DNA from 4 places in the Selenomonas sp. CM52 genome. Region 4 is predicted to be linked to each of the others. Evidence: riboswitches for the same ligand, from Rfam matches in the RefSeq annotation. Region 4 holds a riboswitch; each other region holds the start of a gene.
The links. Region 4 has a riboswitch for cobalamin ahead of HMPREF1153_RS06745 (methylmalonyl-CoA mutase family protein). Riboswitches for the same ligand answer to the same signal wherever they lie in the genome.
Positions count from the first base shown of each region.

Region 1: it holds a riboswitch for cobalamin, as region 4 does, so the genes downstream of both, nikB (nickel ABC transporter permease) here and HMPREF1153_RS06745 (methylmalonyl-CoA mutase family protein) in region 4, are expected to answer to the same signal.
Region 2: it holds a riboswitch for cobalamin, as region 4 does, so the genes downstream of both, HMPREF1153_RS07975 (ABC transporter substrate-binding protein) here and HMPREF1153_RS06745 (methylmalonyl-CoA mutase family protein) in region 4, are expected to answer to the same signal.
Region 3: it holds a riboswitch for cobalamin, as region 4 does, so the genes downstream of both, HMPREF1153_RS04330 (ABC transporter substrate-binding protein) here and HMPREF1153_RS06745 (methylmalonyl-CoA mutase family protein) in region 4, are expected to answer to the same signal.

Region 1 covers NZ_ALNM01000010.1:52,095-57,977, reverse strand. The annotation lists gene HMPREF1153_RS01780 (ABC transporter substrate-binding protein) at 1-999, opposite strand, end outside; gene nikC (nickel transporter permease) at 1,024-1,836, opposite strand; gene nikB (nickel ABC transporter permease) at 1,836-2,777, opposite strand; cobalamin riboswitch at 3,007-3,257, opposite strand; gene HMPREF1153_RS01765 (lysylphosphatidylglycerol synthase transmembrane domain-containing protein) at 3,371-4,372, opposite strand; gene folE2 (GTP cyclohydrolase FolE2) at 4,412-5,230, opposite strand; gene queC (7-cyano-7-deazaguanine synthase QueC) at 5,241-5,883, opposite strand, start outside.
Region 2 covers NZ_ALNM01000030.1:84,308-90,190, reverse strand. The annotation lists gene HMPREF1153_RS07990 (ExbD/TolR family protein) at 1-24, opposite strand, end outside; gene HMPREF1153_RS07985 (MotA/TolQ/ExbB proton channel family protein) at 21-659, opposite strand; gene HMPREF1153_RS07980 (TonB-dependent receptor plug domain-containing protein) at 773-2,710, opposite strand; gene HMPREF1153_RS07975 (ABC transporter substrate-binding protein) at 2,746-3,729, opposite strand; cobalamin riboswitch at 3,911-4,088, opposite strand; gene HMPREF1153_RS07960 (DNA-deoxyinosine glycosylase) at 4,742-5,257, shown strand; gene HMPREF1153_RS07955 (Asp23/Gls24 family envelope stress response protein) at 5,335-5,883, opposite strand, start outside.
Region 3 covers NZ_ALNM01000019.1:97,865-103,747, reverse strand. The annotation lists gene HMPREF1153_RS04335 (ABC transporter permease) at 1-802, opposite strand, end outside; gene HMPREF1153_RS04330 (ABC transporter substrate-binding protein) at 803-2,392, opposite strand; cobalamin riboswitch at 2,573-2,745, opposite strand; gene HMPREF1153_RS04325 (MazG nucleotide pyrophosphohydrolase domain-containing protein) at 2,820-3,290, opposite strand; gene HMPREF1153_RS04320 (nitroreductase family protein) at 3,373-3,885, opposite strand; gene HMPREF1153_RS04315 (protein O-GlcNAcase) at 3,978-5,459, opposite strand; gene HMPREF1153_RS04310 (CTP synthase) at 5,456-5,883, opposite strand, start outside.
Region 4 covers NZ_ALNM01000028.1:16,673-22,555, reverse strand. The annotation lists gene HMPREF1153_RS06755 (glutamine synthetase) at 1-1,129, shown strand, start outside; gene HMPREF1153_RS06750 (hypothetical protein) at 1,185-1,448, opposite strand; cobalamin riboswitch at 1,588-1,762, shown strand; gene HMPREF1153_RS06745 (methylmalonyl-CoA mutase family protein) at 1,995-4,193, shown strand; gene scpA (methylmalonyl-CoA mutase) at 4,193-5,883, shown strand, end outside.

The sequences.
Region 1 (5,883 bases), on a different contig from region 4:
GTCGAGCAGCTTCTTGGCGCGCTCCACATCGTAGTGGTTCGGGTCGGTGAGCTGATCGAAGCCGTAGTCCATGGAAGGAGGAATCGGTGCCTTGCCCTCGATGAACGTGCCCTTCAGGATGATCTCGTTGTAAGACTTGCGGTCACACATGCTGATGAAGGCTGCACGAACCTTCGGATCGCCCAATACGCCCTTCTGGTTGATGCGTGCAAGCACCACGCGCAGCGAGGCGATGCGGTCGACGTGGAATTTCGATGTGTCGCTGAAAAGACCGATGTCGCCCGCGCCGATGTTCACAGCCATATCGACTTCGCCCGACTGGAGAGCCATAGCTCGCGTGTTCGGATCGTCAATCGAGGGAATCTCGACCTTCTCATACGGCACTTCGCCGTCCCAGTAGTGCGGATTCTTCTTCATGACCGCCTTTTCCTTGGTGAAGGATTCGCAGACATAAGGACCCGTGCAGATCGGACCCTGCTTCGCAAAGTCGCGCTCACCTTCCGCCGTCGTATCAACGATGAGGAAGAGCGGGTCAGCGAGGAAGCCCGGCATGTTCGGCTCAGGCTTCTCCGTCGTGATGATGAGGTTCTGCCCTTCCGCTTTCATTTCCTTGTACTTGAAGAACGTTTCCGCGCGCTTGTTCTTCGCGAAAGCGCGCTCGATGGACGCCTTGACCGCTTCCGCCGTCAGATCCTTGCCGTTCGAGAATTTCACGCCGTCGCGAATCTTGAACGTCCACGTCAGGTGGTCGTCGCTGATCTTCCAGCTCTCCGCCAGCCACGGCTGCACGTTCATCTTCTCGTCGAACTTTGCCAAGGCCTCGCCCATGCCGTAGCGCATGACGACCCAGCCAAAATAGTTCTCCGTCGGCTCCAGGCTGTCGGCGAAATTCGTCACGCCAACCTTAAGCGTCGAGTTATCCGCCTTGTCTGAACCGCAGCCCGCAAAGATTGCGGCGGAGAATACCAAGGTGAATACAAGGAAAAGCCATCGTTTCATTTTGTTCACAAAAATACCCCTTTCTTAATTTGCCTTTTTGGGATCCATGACATCGCGCAGACTGTCGCCCCAAAGATTGAAGACGGCGACGACGACGAGGATGGCGACGCCCGGATAGACCATGAGCCAAGGCGCTGTCTGGATGAACTGCCGCCCCTCGTTGAGCATGAGTCCCCACTCGGGCGTCGGCGGCTGTGCGCCGAAGCCGAGAAACGACAGGCCGGCAATCTCCATCATCATGGCGCCGATGTCCGTCGCTGCCGTCAAGATGATCGTCGGCAGAAGATTCGGCGCGATGTGACGCCAAATGATCATCGAAGTGCGCGTGCCGTTCGTGACGGCGGCAGAGAGGAAGTCCTGCTGCGCCAGCTTGAGCGTCAGGCTGCGCGCCAGTCGCGCGTACCTCGTCCAACCGACGGCGGAAAGCGCCAGAATCGTGTTCGCGATGCTGCCGCCGAGCATGCCGGCGATGGCGATAGCAAGCACGATTCCCGGGAAAGCCAGCACCATGTCCGTGAAGCGCATGAGCAAGGTGTCGACCTTGCCGCCCGTAAAGCCGGCGATGATGCCGATGAGCGTGCCGACGACGGACATGATGAAGACGATGCCGAGCGCCATGGCGATGGAAATCCTCATGCCGTAGAGGATGCGCGTGAAGGAATCCCTGCCGAGCTTGTCCGTGCCGAAGAGATGCTCCGACGACGGCGGCAGAAGCGACGTCTGCATCGAGGACGTGTACGGGTCGTAAGGCGCCAGATACGGCGCGACGACCGCTGCCAAAATGAGCAGAACGACCAAGACTGAATAAAGATAGAAAAGTTTTCTGTCCTTCGCCATCAGCGTCCCCCCCTCTTCAAGCGCGGATCAAGCTTCGCGTAAGAAATATCGACGAGGAGGTTGATAAGCATGTAGAGTATGGCAATCCACAGCACGAACCCCTGCACCAGCGGATAGTCGCGCATCTCGATCGCATGAACGGCCATCTTGCCGAGTCCCGGCCACGAGAATACCATCTCGATGACGGCGACGCCTCCCAAGAGCCAGCCGATGGCAAGCCCCAGGAGCGTCACGAGCGGCAGGCAGGCGTTCGGCAGCACATGACGCCAAAGGATGCGCTGCATGGAAAGACCACGCGCCTTCGCGCCGATGACGTAGTCCTGTCCAAGCTCTTCGAGGACAGCCGTGCGCACCTGCCGCGTATACTTCGCCGACATGACGACGGCGAGCGTGAACGCAGGAAGCACGATGCCTCGCGCCGTGATGTCACCGCCCGCAATCGGGAAGAGATGCAGCTTCAATCCGAAGATATAGAGCAGCACGAGTCCGATCCAAAAGCCCGGCATTGAGACGCCGAAGAAGGACAGCACGCGGATCACATAGTCAATCCAGCGGTTGCGGTAAAGAGCTGCGACGATGCCCAATGGCAGGGAGATCAAGACCGTCATAGCAGTCGCAGCTACGGCGAGCGCCAGCGTGCCCGGCAGGCACTGCATGAGCTTGTCGAACACGGGGATCTTCGCCGAATATGAGCGTCCCATGTCGCCTTGCAGCACGCCGCCCAGCCATCTCCCATACTGCACGAGAAACGGCTGATCGAGTCCCAGCTCCTTGCGCGTCGCATCGATCGTTTCCTGTGACACGACGGAATCGCCGACCTCCAAGAGCGTTTCCGCAGGATCGCCCGGCGAGAGATACGTCAGGCTGAATGTCAGGAAGCTCACGCCAAAGAGCGTGATGAGCATCTGACACAGGCGGCGTATCAATTCTTTTCCTTTCAATGCAATACCTCATCTCCTTAAAAATCATATAAAAAAGACATTTGCGACCGAATCCTCAGAATCGGTCTCTATAAGGAAACGCCCATCTATCCGGCATTTCCATAAAAAAACGCATGTCCGTCAACCAAGACAAGACATGCGGATTTTTCCTGCAAGCGCAAAACACCAAGGACATATTCCCCCGTCGGAACACACCTTGGCATCCATCTCCCCATCTCTCGTAAGTCAAGCAATGAATCTTATCATAAGCAGGCTTTCTGGCTCTCGGATCATCGTTTGTTTCCGTCTTCCCGGGTTTTCCCCAGTGACATGTCAGGAAGTGCCGATGCATTCAGCACTTTCATCAGAAACAGTGATTTCAGCGTTTCCCATGGAAACAAATTCCCCGATTACAGCTGCGGGACAGCATGGGTCTTTCACCCATTTTCCTCTCATCGCTCGCCGATATACATCGGCGACACTTATGACGTCTGTATGAATTTTTGAGAAAACAATTACTATCGGTAATTATATAGCAAAGTTCCTATCATGGCAAGCGCACGAAAAAATTTTCTTTAAGAAACATTATTTCTCCCTGCGATATACCTGCACGCTCAGCCATCCTCCTGCTGCTCCATCTGTCGATGCATAAAATCTCTGCCAAACACCTTGAGGGTGTAGTAAAGGCCGATGAAGAACGGGATGTACTCGGCGATGAGCCGCCAGCAAACGGCGAGGATGCCGACGGTGCCTGCCGGTACGGAATCGGCAAAGAGCAAGACGAAGCCGCCCTCCGCGATGCCAGAGCCGCCGGGCGTCGGCGTGAAGTAGAGCAGCATGTTGAGGAAAATCATGCGCCCCATGACCGTGTACCAATCGGCATCTGTCACACCGAGTCCCAAAAGAAGACACGGAACGATGGCATAGATGAACATGAGACTGAAGCCTGATTCAAAAAAGATGCGAAGCATGCTCTTGGGCGAGGAAGCGAGGAGATGCACGCCCATCTTAAGATCACGATAGAAAGAGAGCAGCTTTTTGCTGCGCTTCGTGCTCAGTCGCTTCGTCAGGCGCAGGACGATGTAGTCGAACGCATTCGCGCGAAAGGCAAGCACGATGAGTGCGATGACGACGAAGGCGATGACAGAGATGAGCATCAGCGTATGATTGTCCACGCCAGGCAAGATGCCTGCGTCGTGCAGGAAAATGAACGGCATGCAGCATATAAGGAAGAGGATGGACACGAGGGTTCGCACGATGACGAGCACCGTCGCCTTGCCCGCCGGTACGCCTGCATGACGCAGGAACATGAGCTGCGCCACAGCGCCGCCCGTTGCCCCCGGCGTCAGGAGCGCGAGAAAGTAGTTGCCGAAGACCACCTGCACCGCCTGTCCCAGCGTGATGTGCTCGCCCGAGATCTTCACGAGGTGCATGAGGCGCGTGCCGTCAAGCGTCAGACCAAGGCTCACGCATAGGAGCGCAAGGGCGATGGACCACGGCTGGAACGCCGTGAGATTTTTCAACGTATGAATGTCGACCGTCGAATAGATGACGGCGCCCGAGATGAAGAAAACGAGCAGCAGCGGTACGATGAAACGCTTGCAGAACACCTTCATTTGACACCTCCTCAGAGCGGCCTGACGCAGTTTCTCAGATCATTGCTCTTTGCCGGCTGTCCGCGCCTCGCAATTCACATATTCTTCGTGACTCGCATAGGCGCTGTGATTGTGAATCGACTCAAAATTCTCGCAGGAAAGCGAGAACCAAAAGAGTCCGGGCAAAGGACGCAGGGCGAGCACGAGGTCGCGCAGGATGTCCTCGACAAACTTTGGCTGCTCGTATGCTTTTTCCGTCACATACTTCTCATCTTCACGCTTCAGCAGCGGATAGATCGGGCACGACGCCTGCTCTTCCATGAGCGCGGCGAGATCCTCGATGAAGATGCACGGCGCGGGCGGCTTGAACTCGACGACTGCTTGCAGAAGACTCCTCTGATTGTGCGCACCGTAGCGCGAGATCGCCTTGCTGCACGGGCAGAGGGATGTCGCAGGCACGGTGACGCCAAGACGGAACGACATCGCCTCGCCCGCACGCTTTTCGCCCTCGAAGAAGCAATCAAGGTCGAGCACGGATTTCTTGCCGCTTGCCGGCGCTTCCTTCTCGATGAAATACTTGAAGGAAAGGCGCAGCTTCGCCGTTTCTGCTTCAAGACGATGAAGCGCGTCCTGCAGCATGGCTTCCATCTCTTCTTCCGCTACGGGCTTGTCGCACCACTGCTGCAAGATTTCCAAGAAGCGGCTCATGTGCGTGCCCTTGTACTCCTTGGGCAGGGAAACCGTAAAGAGGATGCGCGCTGTGACCTGCTGGAAATCGCCCGCCTTCGTCTTGATGCGAAACGGCAGATGGGCGTCCTTGATGCCGACATGCTGTATGTCGATGCCGCGCATATCCGCGCTTTTCTGTATGTCCTTCATCATCGTTTCTTCAGCGTCTTTCATACTCGATCGGGTCTTTTATGCCGGCAGCCGCGAAGCCCTGCAGACGCAGTTTGCAGCTGTCGCAGACGCCGCACGCCTTTTCACCGCCGTTGTAACAGCTGTGCGTAAGCTCCAACGGCACGGCAAGACGCGTCGCCAAGCGCACGATGTCGGCTTTGGACAGATTCTGCAGGGGCGTGACGATCTCGATGCGCTTTCCTTCGGAGGCCGCTTCCGTCGAGTAGTCCGCAACGGCCTGAAAATGCCGGATAAATTCGGGACGGCAGTCGGGATAGCCCGAATAGTCGACGCTGTTGACGCCGATGTAGACGGAGCACGCGCCGATGGTTTCGGCATAGCCGAGCGCATAGCTCAAGAAGATCAGATTCCGTGCGGGCACGTAGGTCACGGGAACAGACGTGCGCGAAACGTCGCCCTCAGGCACGGCGATGCCGTCGTCCGTCAGCGCCGAGCCGCCGATCGCTTCCATGTTCGTCTCGATGATCAGATAACGTTTCACTTTATAAAAAGCTGCAATCTTCTTAGCGCCTTCCAGCTCGATGTTGTGGCGCTGATGATAGTCGAAGCTGATGGGATAAAGTTCTTTCCCCTGCTCCTTTGCGACGGCCATGCAGGTCGTCGAATCAAGT
Region 2 (5,883 bases), on a different contig from region 4:
ACCCTTCCTGTCCCTGAGCCTCATCGCGCTGCCCCCTCATAGGAAGAAAGCGCGTCCTTCGCACCCTCGACGAGCGAGAAGCACTGCTCCATGTCCGTCACGATACTTTCGATGCGCTGCGTGAAGTACGCATGCACGGCAAGGGCGATGATGGCGACACAAAGCCCCATGGCGGTCGCGATCAGGGCCTCTCCGACGCCGCCCGTGATCGCCGTCGCCTGCCCCGACTGAAGGTTGAACACGGAAAATGCCGAGATCATGCCACTGATCGTGCCGAGAAGACCCAGAAGCGGCGCCATCGTCACGATGACGCTCAAGTAGTAGAGGCGCTTTCGGAGCTTCGACAGCGCGATGCCCGACTGAATCTCCATGTAAGAGGAGACGCGCGATGAATCCTTCTTTACGAGCTTCATCGCCCCGAAAAGGATGTTGGCGAGTGCGCCGCGATGATCTTCGGCAAGTTTCCTCGCCCCCGCAAAATCATCGTTCGCCATGCACTGATAAAACTCTCGCGTAAAGGCGCGTCCCGTGTCCATGCGTGAAAAGTACATCGCACGCTCGATGCCGATCGTCACGACGAAGATCGAGCAAAGGAGCAGCACATACATGATGGCGCCACCCTTGTGGAAAAACTCTATGCCTGTTAGAATTGCGTCCATGAAAAAATCCTCCTGAAATTACATACAATGATGGCATCGACAACAACCGAACCGTATGAGAAAAGCGTCTCCTGCCAAAATGCGGGCAGAAGGCGCCATTCATCATGCAAGCATCAAAACGAGCAGGTAAGGCCGATTTGGTAAAAACGACCTGTGCCGGGATAATAGGAATTTCCTAACCAGCCAGAAGACAACTTGCGCGTATAGTATTCCTCATCCGTAAGATTGTTGATGCGGAAGTACGCTGTCAAGTTCTCCTTAATATCATAGCTGACATTGAAATCCCAAATGGCATAACTGTGATCAAGATAGACGGCCTCATCAAGCCCCGAGCCGATGCGTCCGAGGACGTTCGCCTTCCAAGGTCCCTTCACGTAGTGCAGACCGATGCGATAGCCGTTCGGCTGACTGTTGCCGTTCTCCCAGACATAGCCAACACCCGCACCATTATCCAATTCCGTGCGAATATAGGAATAGCCTAAATCATAACTCCATGCGTCATCAAGCCGCTGACGGAAAGACAGTTCTATGCCGCGCTTCTTTTCCTTGTTGATGTTCGAAGGAGTCCATCCAGAAGGACTGTTTGCCCAACGAATGGCATCATCAAGGCGACTTTCAAAATAGCTGACGCCCATGCTCGTCTTGTCATTGAACTTATGATTCACACCGAGCGTTGCCGTCCAACCCGTTTCCGGATCGAGGTTCGGATTGCCTTTCATCCATGGATCGTTCCAATAGAGATCATCCGCTGTCGGCGCCTTGAACACCCTGCCCCACGAAGCGTAGAACTGCGTCGCTTCATCGGGTCGATAATTCAGCGCTGCCTTCGGAGTCCAATGCGTACCGAACATGCTGTGATGGTCGATGCGCACGCCAGGCACGAACGACAGCTTGCCAAGTTTCATCGTGTCCTGCACGTAGAGCGCCTTGTTCGTAATCTTCTTATCCTTATAGTAACCGCTCCCTTCATTCGAAGAATTGCTACGATGCCACTCCGCACCGGCAATCAACGTGTTATTCTCGTCGAGCTTCCAACCATTCTGATAGTCAACCCCCCATAGAAGCGTGTTGAACTCCGTCCCATACGTCACCGTCTTGTAATTATTGAATACACGCAGGAATCCCGGCGCCGCCGTGCCTTCCTTGAATCGATAGGAAGCACTGACGTTGTTGAACACCTCCGTCATCTTGTTGCCGGAAAACGGCGGCACAACCGAGGCACCTCGACAATCATACTGCGCGGCATTGACGGAGCGATGCCCGTAATAGATATGCGCTGAGCTGCGATCGTCGATCTTGTCATCGAGGCGCAGGGAGAAACTGCGATTGCGATAATCGCTGCTATCCATCTTATAGCCTGTACCCTTGTAGTTGTAATCGAAGTTGCCTCCGTTCGTCATGGCACCCGTCACGAACCAGCTGTAGTTGCCATCCGTGCCCTGGTTTGTCAGCTCAAGGCTGTGCGTCTTCCACGAACCCGTGCTGAGGTCGACGGTCGTTTCATTCTTCACGCCCTTCTTCGTGATAATGTTGATGACGCCGCCCACAGCATCGCTGCCGTAGAGAGCCGAGCCGCCACCCTTGACAATCTCGATGCGCTGGATGTTCTTCATCGAAGGAATCATATTAAGATCTGCACTGGAACGACCAGAAGATGCGCCTTGATCATTGTTGACTCGCTCCCCGTCGACAAGGACGATCACGCGTTCATCTCCATTGAGACGAACGATCTCCTGCTGCTGCCCGCCCATGCGCGTGACAGTCACTCCGTTTACATGCTCAACAGCCTCGCCAACCGTTGCATAGTGATTCGCAGCGATTTCCTTCGCCGTGATGACTGTGACGTTGGCTGGAGTGTCCATGCGCTCTGTCGGGATGCGCTCCGCCGTCACGACGGTCGCGCCGAGGTCGTTCACTGCATTCTCTGTCGCTTCGTCAGCCGCATCGTTTTCTGCCGCGAACACCGGTGCGCAACAGAGACTCGACGCAAAAAAAGCCGCCAACACCTTCCTTGTCAAACCATCCTTGCCGTAGATTTTCTTGCTCTTCATGCTCATTTCTCCTCCTTGATGATTTTAATGAATCCTTATTCCACCGCCGAGAGATGCTCTTCGCGTCCTTGGGCGAAAGCGTCTCCGTATGCGCGATAGGCGATTTCCTGCACGCCAAGTACGAAGTCCTGCGAGCAGTTGTAGATATAGGCTTCCGTCGGTTCTTCGAGGCGATGCTCGCGGATGGCCTTGACCGTCTGCAGGGACGGATCGTCGAAGTATTCCTTGCGGAACTTGTCGACGTCGAATTTCCCATGGTCGTTGTACGTCGGCACGAAGAGGATGTCTGGATTGATCTCGACGAGCTGCTCCTTCGTCATGGCCTGGCCGTCGCGGATGCCGAGCGCCGACCTGCCGTTCTTCACGCCCGCATAGCGGCAGGCGTCGTCAAAGCTGGAGCCGATGCCGCCATAACCCGACATCAGGGAGATCAAGACGACTGTCTTGCGCTCGCTCTCGGGGATGGCGCTGACCTTCTTCTCTATGCCTTTAAGATGCTCGTCCATCATCGCGAGGAGCTTTTCCCCGCGTTCGGGCACGCCTGCCGCCTGCGCGAGAAGCGCGATCGTCTCCTTAATCTCAGCGAGATTCCTCGCGCCCTTGCAGACGACGACGGTAAGTCCCGCTTCACGAAGCGACGGTACAATGGCGAGGTCACCCCAGTCAGGCACGATGACGAGATCAGGCGAAAGCGCGACGAGCTCTTCGACCGTCGGATTGCCGACGCGCTTTTCCACCTTCTTCGCAAGATCCACAACATTCGAGCTTACAGGATCGTCAAGGAGGCTGTTTACCGCTGCCATATCTTCGGGCGGCACAAGACCAAGCATGACCTCGTCCGTGCTCATCGAAAGCGTGACAATGCGATGTGGTTTCGCAGGCACGGTGACGACCGTACCTTGGCTGTCCGTGACCGTATAGCTTCCTGCGCCGCCCTGCGCCGCCTCCGGCGCGATACGGCACGCCGTCAGCAGCAGGCAGACGACGACTAGGACTATGGCAAAGAAACTTTTCTTCAAACTTTTTCCTCCCTTTACCGCCTCCTGCGACAAAGCTTAGATAGCAGTGAAGTCCAACTTTCTGCGAGAAAAGCATCCATAAAAAAGAGCCTTTCCCCCTCGAAGAGAAAGGCTCCCTTATGCAGCAGCGCAAAGGCGCACGGATGCAAAGAAGAATCCCCTTCCCATCGCTCGCAGGTCAAACGGTGATCGTCAAGCAGGCAGTTCTCCTGGCTCGGTTCATCGCTCGGCTGCGCCTTCCCAGGGAAGTACCCCAGTGACATCCTTGCAGCTTCGCTCCCCTCACAGTGGCGGGACCGCTCCGGCATAACCGGATTTTCTCTTAGACCCTTGCGGGTACCTGCTCCACAGCGTGATTTTCTCCGCTGTAACTTATGAAATTATAACTAGACTTAATCCAGACCCTATGCTACCGCAAAACTCTCGGCTTGTCAATGCACTTTAAGAAGAACGACAAGGGGCTGCCAAAAGGCAGCCCCTTCCCTTCGTCTCCTATGAAAGCTATGCTCAGCCCAACGACTGCAGAAGCATCGCTGCGCTCGCTCCGCTCGCAGCACCATGAAGGCGCTTCCTTTTCGGGAATCTTCCCATGAAGATTGGAAGTGTGCTATAATATAGACGGTGCTACTACAACGGTGGCGGTCGATTCTTAGCCCTCCTTGGCGGTCAACGTCAGCCAATCATGCGGCGCGCTTTGCGCTTGCATTCTTGGGACGTTTTCGCATACGAGCCGTTTGCCAATCAGCCGCGCCCTTTGAGCTTGCTTCTTGGACGGCTCAGCAGGGCGTTGCTTATGACGATTAATGATTTGATTGCGTTGCTCTTGGTAACGCTTTTCATCCTCATCGTTCTGAAAGCATAAGAAAACCCGCCTAGTCTTTGCCGGAAGAGGCGGGCTTTCTTAACCCAAATTTCTCTAGCGGGGCTGACCGTTACCAGTAGCACCCTTTCCACGCTTATTATACGACGTAAAAGCAGATTCGTCAAATTCCACTGCAAAGGAGTCCTGCTCATGCCCGCTTCTCCCTTCACCTGCGTCGGCTTTCCTCCGAGCATCGACGCAAACTGCACGCATATCATTCTCGGCTCGATGCCGGGCGCGGCGTCGCTCAGGGCGCAGCAATACTACGCCTACCCGCAGAATCGCTTCTGGCGGCTCATGGCGTATCTGTTGGAGGGCGGTGAGCCGCCGCAGGACTATGCGGCGCGGCTCCAGATGCTGCTCCGCCACCATATCGCGCTTTGGGACTCCATCGCCTCGTGCGAGCGCGAAGGCAGCTTGGACTCAGCGATTCGCGCGGCAAAGCCCAACGACTTCACCGCACTCCTCGCGCATTATCCGCGCCTCTCCACCTTCTGCCTGAACGGCGGCAAATCGGCCGATACTTTCCGCCGTGCCAACAAGCCACTTCTAAAACGCGACGATCTCACCTTTCATGCACTGCCCTCGACGAGCGCCGCCAACGCGCGCTGGCGCTTCGACGATCTCGCAAAAGCATGGAAAAAGGCGCTCCCCCTCGAAGAGTAAGGGGAGCGCCTTTTCTTCTCGATGAGCAGGCGGCGCACAGCGTCCACAAAACGAATGTTGAATGTTGTGCGTACAGCTTACGCTTCGATATAAAGCGCCTGCACCATGATGTCGACCTCGCGCACGAAAAGTCCCGTCATGTATTCGACCTTCGTTCTCACGCGCTGCTGCGTCTCCTTGATGAGTGTCGGAATATGGCTGCCGTAGGTCAGCACGACGGAACAGGAAATCTCAAGGCCGCGATCCTCGTCGCCTTTCCAGACGTGGCGCACGCGCACAGAACCGACCTTCGAGATGTATTCCTTCTCATGCACGATGCGCACGACCATCTCGCGAATTGCCAGATCGTCGATGATGAGCTTGCCATAATAGCTGAACACCGGGCGCACGATGGACTTCTCGCCGAGTTTGCGGCGACGCGTGCGGTTGCGGCGGAAAAAGGACTGGATGGGATCGATGAGGAAGCCCGAAGCATGAGGCTTCAGCTCGATCGTCGGAACGGGTATGATGTGCTTGCCCTGCTTCAGTCGGCTGTCCCGCGCTTTTTGCATCTCACGCTGCGTCGCGATGTCTTCGATGTGGATGATCTGTTCGATCGTCGGCAGTTTCAGTATGCGCACGATCTT
Region 3 (5,883 bases), on a different contig from region 4:
CGGCGAGAATCGCTCCGCCGAACAGCTCATTGAAGGAAGCAAACTGCAAGGTGATCGCGGGCATCAGAATGTTTCGCAGACCATGCCGCCGCACGCGCTGCCAAAGATTCTCGCCGCGCGCCTCGGCAAAGAGCATGTAGTTCGTCCCCATCACCTCGATCATCTTTTCACGCGTCTGCAGCGCGATGGCAGAAATCCCCGTGACGCTGAGCGTCAACGCCGGCAAAATCAGATGATGAATCTGATCGGCCAGCGTCACCTCCTCATGCAATTTTCCAATAGGAGCGGCGAGCGCCAGCGGAAACCACTGCAGCTTGACCGCGAAGATCATGAGGAACAAAAGCCCGAGCCAGAAGACCGGTACGGAGACGCACAGAAGGGAAAATCCCTGAATTGCCTTGTCCAGGCGGCTGTCACGGTACATTCCCGCGAGCACGCCCAGAACGAAGCCGATTGCGCCCGACAACGTCCACGCCGTCATCATCAAGAGAAGCGTAAGGCGAAACTTTTCTCCGATGACTTCGAGTACAGGGGCGCGATAGATGAACGATGTGCCGAAATCACCATGCAAAATATTCCCCGCCCAAAGCAGGAAGCGTTCGAGCGGCGGCTTGTCAAAGCCCCAATAAGAGGCAATGAGCGCATGCTGCTCCGCCGATGCCGCCTTATTGATAAAGTACGCGTCGATGGGATCGATGGGCGAATTGGCGAGCAGGATAAAACTGATGACGCTCACCGCAGCGAGGAGGAGCACAAGCCGAAACAGATTGCCCCCAAGAAAGCAGAAGATTCTCTTATCCATTTACTTCCTCCACTGCCATTCGTCAAGTGTTATAAGGATCCCCATGCCCTGTCCGCGCTCACCCGCACGCAGCTGACCGAGATCGAGCTGATTGTTGACGAAATACGGCATCTGAACCGTCGCAATCCAAAGATAGGGGATATCGACCTTCGGCCCTGTCATGCCATCCCACTGTGCCGCACGGAACTCGCGCAGCATCTCCTCATCGGTCGCAGCGGCAAGTGCCCGATCGATATGCACATCAACCGTCGGGTTGCGATACATGGCAGAGTTGTTGATGACATTCACCCCGACCTGCGAGGAATGGAAATAATTGTAGATCACTTGCGGCGTATAGTCGCCGCCCGCCCATACCGTCGGGATGTTGCGCGCTATCTTGCGGGCCTCCGACCATGGCGTCGACTTTGCGATGATGTTGATGCCGAGCTTCTTCGCATCCTGTGCAAGCGCCACCGCTGTATTGTAACGCTGCAGGTCATTGGAACGGCCATTGATGACGAATTCCGCCTTCTGCCCGTTCTTCTCGCGAATGCCGTCGCCGTCCGTATCCACCCAGCCCGCAGCCTCAAGAATCTTCACGGCTTCGTCCACGCGGTTGTCCGATTCCTGCAAATCGTTATTCGCCCAAGAAAGAGCTTCTGCAAAATTCATCGTCGGCTTTCCGAAACCGTCGAGCGCGTTCTCAATGATCGCCTTGCGGTCAATGCCGATATTGAGCGCCTGGCGGATGGCAGGATCGCTCGTCACATTGTTGCCGACCAGCATGCCGTTTTCGTCATGCTCCGGCTCCTGCGGCATATTGACGCAGAAGCTGTCGATGGTGTCCATCACTACCAATTTCATATTCGGCACGCTTGCCGCCGCAAATTCGGGCGGTGCAAAGACGAGATCGACCTGTCCGGACTGCGCTGCTGCAAGCACAGCATCATTGCCCAGATTCAGCGCCGTCACCTTTTTCAGCTTCGGCTTTTCTCCGTAATAATATTCGTTCGGCTCCATCACAAGCTGCTGTTCCTTTTGGAACGAGACGACCTTCCAGGGACCGCTGCCGACCGGCGCCGTCGCATACCCTTCTTTATAGGCGTGCTTCGGCACAATGCCGAGGGATGCCGCCGTTTCGAGGAAAACAGACCACGGGCGTGACAGCTTGAACTCCACCTGCGTCGGGGACAGGGCGCGCACCGACTCCATCGCGGTCAGATCCACGGCGCTGGCCGCCTTCTTCGCCGTTTCGTAGGTAAAGACGACATCCTCTGCCGTCAGCGGCTGACCGTCAGAGAATTTCGCATCATCCCGGATCGTAAAGGTATACTTCAGCCCATCCTCTGAACGTTCAACGTTTGTAGCCAGCTCCTTGATGAGCTGATTCTTTTCATCATGTCCCATCAATGCGCTGTGGAACGGATCCGGCCCCCAGAGACCCCATCCCATCGTCGGATCGAAACCCTCGCCTACCATATACTTGCCGACCGAGATCACGATTTCGCCCTTCTCTGCGCGCTCGTTTTTCGCCTGATCCGCGCCTCCGCAGCCGACGGTGAGCATCATCATCGCCGCCAGCAGAAACATACAAAGTTTCCTCACTGTCATGCCTCCTCGCATATAACACCCAATACTCACAGCATACCTTCCTCCAGACAATCCTATCATTCTGCGCCTTCCATCCACCTCCTTCCATCACTTTCGCCCAGACATATAAAAAGCCTCTTTGCTAAAGAGCAAAAAGGCGCACGAAACACGAGCCACGCCTTCCTGTCTCTCGCAGGAATAATAACAGCGCTTCGATCGGGCAGTTCTTCTGGCTCTGCATCCTCGTCTTCCTCGCCTTCCCAGTTTCCCAGTGACATCATGAGGTCGACTCTGCATTACAGCTGCGGAACAGCGCAGGTCTTTCACCTGCTTCTCTATTAAGCGCAGCGCGCACCCGATCGGCAAAATATGAAGTTGTTTTCGGATTCAGCTTACAATAAAACGAACAATGTGTCAATGGGCGTTGAGGAGCTGAAACGCCCATCGGTTACAGCTTTTTGCGTTCCCTCGCCTTCTGCAAGAGCAGCGCCGCCTCTTCAAATGCGTCGGGCAGGTACGCTTCCTCCCATTCGCGCCCGCGCTTCTCCCATGCCTTGATCGCCGTCCACTCCGTCAGAGACTTGCCCGCCGCATCCTTGACAGGCTCGCCAAACACATGCGGATGGCGGCGCACCATCTTTTCTGCAGCGGCTCTCGCTGCATCCTCCAACGTGAAAAGCCCCGCCTCTTCTGCAAGCTGTGCGTGAAAGATCACTTGCAGCAGGAGATCGCCAAGCTCTTCGCGCAAGTTGTCCGCCTTCCCCGTCTCCCTTAAGATGTTGATGCCGCAGAGTACCTCGACCGCCTCCTCTATGCAGCCTGGCTTGATGCTCTCATGCGTCTGCTTCCGATCCCATGGGCAGCCATGTTCGGAGCGCAGCGTGCGCACAATATCCTGCAATCGCTCAACGTATGTCATAAATCTTCCTCGCATTCAACAAAATCCGCTCCATAAGGAAAACCCCGCCGCAACATGCGTGCAGCGGGGCAACAACAATCTCTCAAAGCCAATCGGCAAGCTTCTCTACACCCACACGCTCGGCATGACGCGGCGAGGGCGCAGCATCCTCGGCAGGATAGCCGACGGGAAAAATCGCCACAAGCTCATAATCCGCCATCTCGGGGAAAAACTCCTTGAGTTTCGGCGCATCGAAATGCGCGACCCACGTCGTCCCAAGTCCCAAGTCTTCAATCGCCAGCATCATATGCGTCGCCGCAATGCTCGCATCCACATCGGCGAAGTTTTTCTTGTCAGAGGGACGTACCCAAGCATCATCCGCCTTGCTGCCCACAACAAAGGCGACGGGTGCGCCGAAGATGAAGGATGTCGTCTGTGAAACCTTCTCCATCGCCTCAGCGCTCTCAAGAAGCCAGATATGAAGCGGCTGATTGTTGTGGGCGGTCGGCGCGAGATTCCCCGCCTCCAAAATCTTTTGCAGCTTCTCCTCCTCCACGGGCTGCGCCGAAAGCTTGCGGCAAGAATAGCGCTTTTTCGCCAAATCAAGAAACGACATAAAGAACTCCTCCTCTACGAAAAATGCACATCCATACATCTTTGATATATTCTAGCATAACCTCCCAAGAGGTCAAGGCGCAGACCGATCGGCTAGTTTTCCCTCCGTCCTACGCCAACCTCTTGCATTTCATGCCACGATTTCGCCCTCGCGATAAAATCTGCGAGCACCTGCTCGGAGAGACGCGGTTCTTCCTTTTTTTGCTGCTCTGTTGGAACATCCTTGATTTTTTGATAAAGCGCCGCCTCGTGCGCAAAGCTTCCTTCGCGCTGCGCTTTCACCATCGCGAGGGACGTTTCCGCCGACTCCGCATATTGAGCAAAGAGCTGGAGCTGCGGCAGGCATTCGGCAAGAGTTTCCGGTGGAAGCTTCTCCTTCAACTGCTTGGCAGCACGCTTCAGGCGACGAAATTCCTTTGCGAGGGCTTCCGCTTCCTTTTCGGCCCTTTCCCCACGCTCCACCTTTTGCCAGAAAGCTTCCATCTGCTCTTTCAGCACAGGCGCATCGAGTGCGCCCGTATGTGCCCAATCCTTTTCCATGCGGCGCGAATGAAGCGCGAAAAGTTCCATCGCCCCTGCCAAGCCGCCGTATTGCTCACGGATGGCGGTATACCAAGCTCTTTCCGCATCATACGAGGCGGGCGAAGAGAGCCACTCTGCGCCCGTAGCCAAGGCGATGCGCGAAAGATAGGGTTTGTCCATCGGATTCATCAAGAACACGGGCGCACGCTCCGCCACAGTTTCATCCAATCCCTGTATGGGGCCGAGCGCGAGTTTGCCCGGCAAGTAATCCGTCACTGGATAGTTCCACCAGATGCCGAGCGTCCGCCCATAAAGGCGCTCAGCCTCCGTCATATCTTCGGCGCTTATGCCTTCGGGCACGACGCCTTCTCCTGTGAACAGAACGACGATATCGTCATCGAGCTGCGCGGCAAATTCGCGCGTGTAGGACTTCGCCACGCCAGCAGTCTCCATATCTTGCAGAAAATATTCCGTCGGCACGACAAACAGTGGCTTTTCCGTGAGGTGACGTGCTAAAAGCTCCTCATTCAGGCGATTCACGAAAAGAGCCTGCGCCCTGCCGTCCTTGTTCTCGATGTCGTCGAAGAATATGGCGAAACGCTCAACGCCCATCGCATGAACAGATTCCAGCTTTCGCAGCATGGCCTTTTCATCCGCCTCGCCTGCCCAACCCGAAAAGCGCTGGTCGAGTCCCGGCGATACAGCGAAAACCAACTCCACGCCCACAGTCCGCGCCTCGGCGGCAAGGCGCTTCAGCGCGAGCATCTCCTGCGGCGGATACGGCTCTCGCCACTTCTCGCGATGGTACGGATCGTCCTTCGGCGCGTAGACGTAGAGATTCATGCCGTGCTCGCCCAAGAAGTGCAGCATCATGCGCCGCTCGGCCTCCGTCCACGGTCTGCCGTAGAATCCTTCGACGATACCGCTCTCCGGCCTTCGCCCTTGTGCCGTCCGTGCATTTTCCCCCAGTGTCGAGGCGAATGCAGCGTTTTCCGAAAAAAGGGCGACGCTGCAGAAAAGCGCCGCCAAGAGCAATGTCAGGAAGATCTTCATTTCACTTCAAGAGCCGCCTTCACGAAATCACGAAACAGCGGATGCGGATGGTTCGGACGCGATTTCAGCTCGGGGTGGAACTGCGAGCCGACAAACCACGGATGGTTCTTGACCTCGACGATCTCGACGAGGCTGTCGTCGGGCAGTGTTCCCGCGACGGCAAGCCCCGCACGCTCAAGCTCGGCACGAAAATCGTTGTTGAACTCGTAGCGATGGCGATGGCGCTCGTTGATTTCTTCCTCCGCGTAAGCGGCAAGGCTCTTCGAGCCTTCCCGAAGCTTGCACGGGTAAGTCCCCAAGCGCATTGTACCTCCCTTGTCCTCGACGTCCTTCTGCGAGAGCATGAGGTCGATGACGGGATGCTTCGTCTCGTGATTGAATTCCGTCGAATGGGCGTCTGTCATGCCGCAGACGTGACGCGCAA
Region 4 (5,883 bases):
GCAGATCGAGATCGACTGGCGCTTTTCTGACGCCCTGCAGGCGGCGGACAATGAATTGATCGTGCGCACGATGGTGCGCGAGGTCTTCCGTGAGAACGGCCTTGAGGTGAATTTCAAGGCGAAGCCGATGATCGGCCTTGCGGGCAACGGCGAGCATACGCATTTCTGCATCGCCGCCGTCATGGAAGACGGCAAGGTGCACAATCTCTTCACGCCGCAGGATATGACGAAGGACTACCTGAGTGCCGTCGGTTATGGCGCGATCATGGGGCTTTTGAAGAATTATGAGGTCATCAATCCCTTCGTGTCGGCGACGAACGATTCGCTCAACCGCTTGAAGCCCGGCTTTGAAGCGCCCGTCTGCATCGTCACTTCGCTCGGCTATACGCCGGAAATTCCGTCGCGCAACCGCACGATACTTGCAGGATTGATTCGCGATTTGGCGAATCCCTATGCGACGCGCTTCGAACTGCGCGCCTGCAATCCGTATTCCAATATATACCTTGTTTTGGCTGCGGTCTATTCTGCAGTGCTTGACGGTGTGAAGACCTCGATTCACCATACGACGGAGGAACTTCTGGCAGAACTTTCCAAGGAAGCGGGGAAGGAAGGCTTTTATCTTGAAAAGGATCGAGCTTATCGTAGCGAGGTCGACGTCTTCGAGGATTACACCGAAAAGGAAAGAAATCGCCTCTTCGGCGCACCACCGGCGACGGTTTGGGAAAATATGCAGGGGTTTGAGAATCATCCCGAGAAGGTCGCCGCCATCACGGTGGGCGGCGCTCTGCGTCCGCAGATCATCGAGGCGTTCAAGGCGGGCGCTCTCCTGCGCTGGAAGACGGAACTCATCAGCCGCATCATTCCTGAGAACCGCGACATCGTGCGCAAGGCAAAGGAAGTGCAGGCGACCTTCGTGACGGATCAGGATTCCTACAACTGGAACAAGATCAACGGCATTCGCTCGTATCTCGCGAAGGACAGCATCGACGAAAAATCTCTGTTCACGCTTCTCACCAAGGCCTTGCACGAAGGCGATTACGCCGTGGCGTCGGGTCTGCAGGTGGAGATGTATGACAAGATCGAGGAACTCAAGGCGCTTTATGACGCCTATATCAAGAATATGATCTGATGGATTGCCGCCAAAAAGCGCCTTTGCGGGCGCTTTTTGGCGGCAATTGCGTTTCTTAATAAATATGGTACGTCTTCCAGGGAATCTGCTCGACCTTGATCGTCTTTAGAAAATCGACGATGTCCTTTCTGCCATAGTAGCGCGGATTGCCGTCCTTGTCCTGCGACATCAGTACGATGGGCATGTTGCGGAAGAAGGGGGCGATCTCATTGCGGAACGATACGGCGCGAGCCGTGTACTGCGTGACGTGGGGCTTGACGACGACGATGGCGAAGGTCACGCCCTGCTCGATGATGACGGATCCATGAACTTTGATCATGCTGTGTCTCCTTGTGCAATTTTGAAGAATCGTAGAAAATCGTAGAAAATCTATGCAGAATCAAACCATATTTTTATTGTAAAAGACTTCGGGAGTATTGACAATCCCCAATAAACAGAGTTAATATAAAGATGAAAACAACATATTGTTGGAGACAGGTGTCGCAAGACTTAATAGGGAATTCGGTAGAAGCCGGAGCGGTCCCGCCACTGTAAGAGGAGTCCTTCATAAAAGGCCACTGGAGAAATCTTTGGGAAGGCATGATCGGACGATGAATCTGAGCCAGGAGAACTGCCTGTTTTGACATCACCGTCAGCGCGATTTGCGCTGGTACCTGCGAGCGATGGGTAGGGGATTTTGTCGTTTCACGGCAGGCTCTCCGGCGCAGATTTGCACCGGATTTTTTATTGGAAAATGCACTTTGCACGGACATGATGTGCAGAAGAGATTTCCTGCAAGCCTGTTCACGAAAATGATGAAGCCGCCCTCGACTGCAGGGCGGCTTTTTGTTGTATTCCGTATTATTTCAAGGGAGGCTGTGGAAATATGAGCAATGAGACAAAGGGTCAGGACGAGAATCTTGACCTGCAGGCCATCTTGAAGAAGGCCGAACAGCAAACGAGTTTCCCCGATGTGCCGCTCGACGAATTCGAACCGCCGACGTATGACGAGTGGAAAGAGGCATGCGTCGCACTCTTGAAGGGGGCGCCCTTCGAGAAAAAGATGTTCACGAAAACGTACGAGGGCATCACATTCGAGCCGATGTACACCCACAAGATGACGGACGAGATCCTGCCGAGGACGGACTTTCCCGGCATGGACAACTTCCTGCGCGGTGTGCGTCCGAACGGCTATATCGAACAGCCTTGGGGCATCGCGCAGTCGTGCGACGAGACGCTGCCCGAGGAGAACAACGAACTCTTGCACCGCGAAGTGGACAAGGGTTCGACGATCTACAACATCCGCCTCGATTCGGCAACGCTCCTCAACAAGGATGCCAAGGATGCTGAAAAAATCGGCGATGAAGGCTGCAATATCACAACGGTTGAGGATATGCACACGACGCTCAACGGCTTGAAGCTCGACCAGCATCCGCTCTACATCTATGCGGGCGCTTCGTCCCTGCCGATGCTGTCTCTCGTCGCTGCGTCCGTCAAGTCTGACGGCGGTGACCTCGCAAAGCTCGGCGGCTTCGTGGGAGCAGACCCCTTGGGCGAGTTGATTCAGCGCGGCGAGAATTACGCTTCGCTGCCACAGCTCTATGATGAGATGGCGGAGGCTGCTCTCTGGGCAAAGCAGTATGCGCCGAATCTCAAGACGATCATGGTGCGCAGCGATGCCGTTTCGCGCGGCGGCGCCAACGATGTGCAGGAAGTCGCCTCGACGCTCGCCGTCGGCGTCGCGTACTTGCGTGCCCTCATGGAGCGCGGGCTTACGGTCGACGAGGCGGCAGGGCAGATGATGTTCGGCTTCTCGATGGGCGCGAACTTCTTCCTGCAGATTGCGAAGCTTCGTGCGGTTCGCCCGATTTGGGCGCAGATCGTCAAGGCGTTCGGCGGCGGAGAAGAGGCGCAGCGCATCCACGTACATGCACGTCCCGCACTGTTTTTCAAGACGGTTTACGATCCTTACGTCAACATGCTGCGCAACACGACGGAGATCTTCTCCGGTGTCGTCGGCGGACTTGACTCCTTTGAGAACGCTCCGTTCGATGAGCCGATTCGCAAGGGTGATGAGTTCTCGCGCCGCATCGCGCGCAATGTGCAGATCATGCTGCAGGAAGAATTCGGCCTTATGCAGCCGATTGATCCAGCGGGCGGCTCTTGGGCAGTCGAGACGCTGACGAAAGAAATTCAGGAAAAGATTTGGGCAGAATTCCAGACGATCGAGGGCAAGGGCGGTATCGTCAAGGCTCTCGAAGTCGGCTATGTGCAGGAAGAAGTCGCAAAGACGCTTGAAGATCGCTTCAAGAAGCTCGAACTGCGCAGAGATCGCATCGTCGGCAACAATATGTATCCGAATATGACGGAGAAACTGCTCGATCCGCGCACAGAGGATGTGGCGGAACTTATGGAAAAGCGCAAGAAGGATGTCGAAGCCTATCTCGCCGATGTGGACGAGACATTCAAAAAGGAGTGCCTCACGGCATTGAAGAGTGCGGGCAAGGGCGAGAAGGCGGAGGCTGCTGTCAAGGCGGCGAAGGCCGGTGCGACGATTGCGGAGCTTCGCGAGGCCTTGCAGACGGGCGAGGCAGCCGAGAAGATCACGGCAATTGGAGCGCACCGCTGGAGCGAGCGCTATGAAGCTCTGCGCCGCATCACCGAGGAGTATAGGGACAGCCACGACGGCGATAACGTGAAGATCTTCCTCGCGAATATGGGCCCCATTCCGCAGCACAAGGCGCGTGCCGATTTCTCGACGAGCTTCCTGCAGGTCGGAGCCTTTGAAGTGCTGTTGAACGACGGCTTCAAGACGACGGACGAAGCGGCTGCCGCCGCCAAGGAGTCGGGCGCCGATGCTGTCGTCATCTGCTCGACAGATCCGACGTATCCGGAAATTGTGCCCGAGCTTGCGCCGAAACTGCGCACAGCATTGCCTGCGGCTACGATCTTCCTCGCGGGCGCTGCGCCGAAGGATTTGGAGCCAGTTTATCGCGAAGCGGGTGTGGATGACTTCATTTCCGTGCGTGCCAACTGCTACAAGACACTGCAGATGCTGCAGAAGAAGAAAGGAATGATTCAGTGATGGCACAGAACCCTGATTTCACGAAAATCAACCTTGAGGGTGCGCCTGCTCATAAAGAGGCGGATTGGCGCAAACGCTTGGAAGCTTCGACGGGCATGAGCTATGACTCGCTGATGGAGAGCACGATGGAGAAGATTCCCATCAAGCCTTTCTACAATCACGATGAATACGATCATATGAACCACTTGGAGTTTGCGAGCGGCATCCCGCCGTGCCTCAGAGGACCGTACTCGACGATGTACGTTTTCCGTCCGTGGACGGTGCGTCAGTACGCAGGTTTCTCGACGGCGGAGGAATCGAACGCCTTCTACCGCAGAAACCTTGCGGCCGGTCAGAAGGGTCTTTCCATCGCCTTCGATCTACCGACGCATCGCGGCTATGACGCCGACAATCCGCGCGTCATCGGTGACGTCGGCAAGGCGGGCGTCTCGGTTTGCTCAATGCTCGACATGAACATCCTCTTCTCGGGCATTCCGCTCGACCAGATGTCGGTTTCCATGACGATGAACGGCGCCGTTTTGCCGATTCTCGCCTTCTTCATCCAGTCGGGCGTCGAGCAGGGCGTTGACAAGAAGATCATGGCGGGTACGATTCAGAACGACATCCTCAAGGAATTCATGGTGCGCAACACGTACATCTATCCGCCGGATATGTCGATGCGCATCATCGGCGATATCTTCGAGTACACGACGAAATATATGCCGAAGTTCAACAGCATTTCCATTTCGGGCTACCACATGCAGGAGGCTGGCGCGACGGCAGACATTGAGCTTGGCTACACGCTTGCTGACGGTCTCGAATACATCCGTACGGGCATCAAGGCGGGACTTCCGATCGACGCCTTCGCAAAGCGCCTGTCGTTCTTCTGGGCAATCGGCAAGAACTACTTCATGGAAATCGCCAAGATGCGTGCGGCGCGCGTCCTCTGGGCGAAGATCGTCAAGTCGTTCGGCGCGGAAAATCCCAAATCCATGGCGCTTCGCACGCATTCGCAGACTTCGGGCTGGTCGCTTACGGCGCAGGATCCGTTCAACAACATCGCGCGCACGGCGATGGAAGCGATGGGCGCGGCTCTCGGGCACACGCAGTCGCTGCACACGAACGCTCTCGACGAGGCCATCGCTCTGCCGACGGACTTCTCGGCTCGCATCGCGCGCAATACGCAGCTCTACATTCAGGATGAGACGAGCGTCTGCAAGATCATCGACCCGTGGGGTGGCTCCTACTACGTCGAAGCCCTCACGAACGAGATCATTCGCCGCGCTTGGGCGCATATTCAGGAAGTCGAATCCCTCGGTGGCATGGCGAAGGCGATTCCGACGGGTCTGCCGAAGATGCGCATCGAGGAGGCTGCAGCACGTCGTCAGGCGAGAATCGATTCGGGCAACGAGACGATTGTCGGCTTGAACAAGTACCGCTTGGAGAAGGAAGATCCGCTGGAAATCCTCGCGATCGACAACACCGCTGTGCGTCAGGCTCAGGTCGAGCGCCTCGAAAAACTGCGTGCAAACCGCAACGAGGACGACGTGCGCGCCGCCTTGGAAGCCATCACGAAGGCCGCCGAGACGCGCGACAACGGCAATCTCTTGGAATGCGCGGTCGAAGCGGCGCGCGTGCGCTGCTCGCTCGGCGAGATTTCGGATGCCGTGGAAAAGGTTTCGGGTCGCTATCAGGCCGTCATTCATACGAT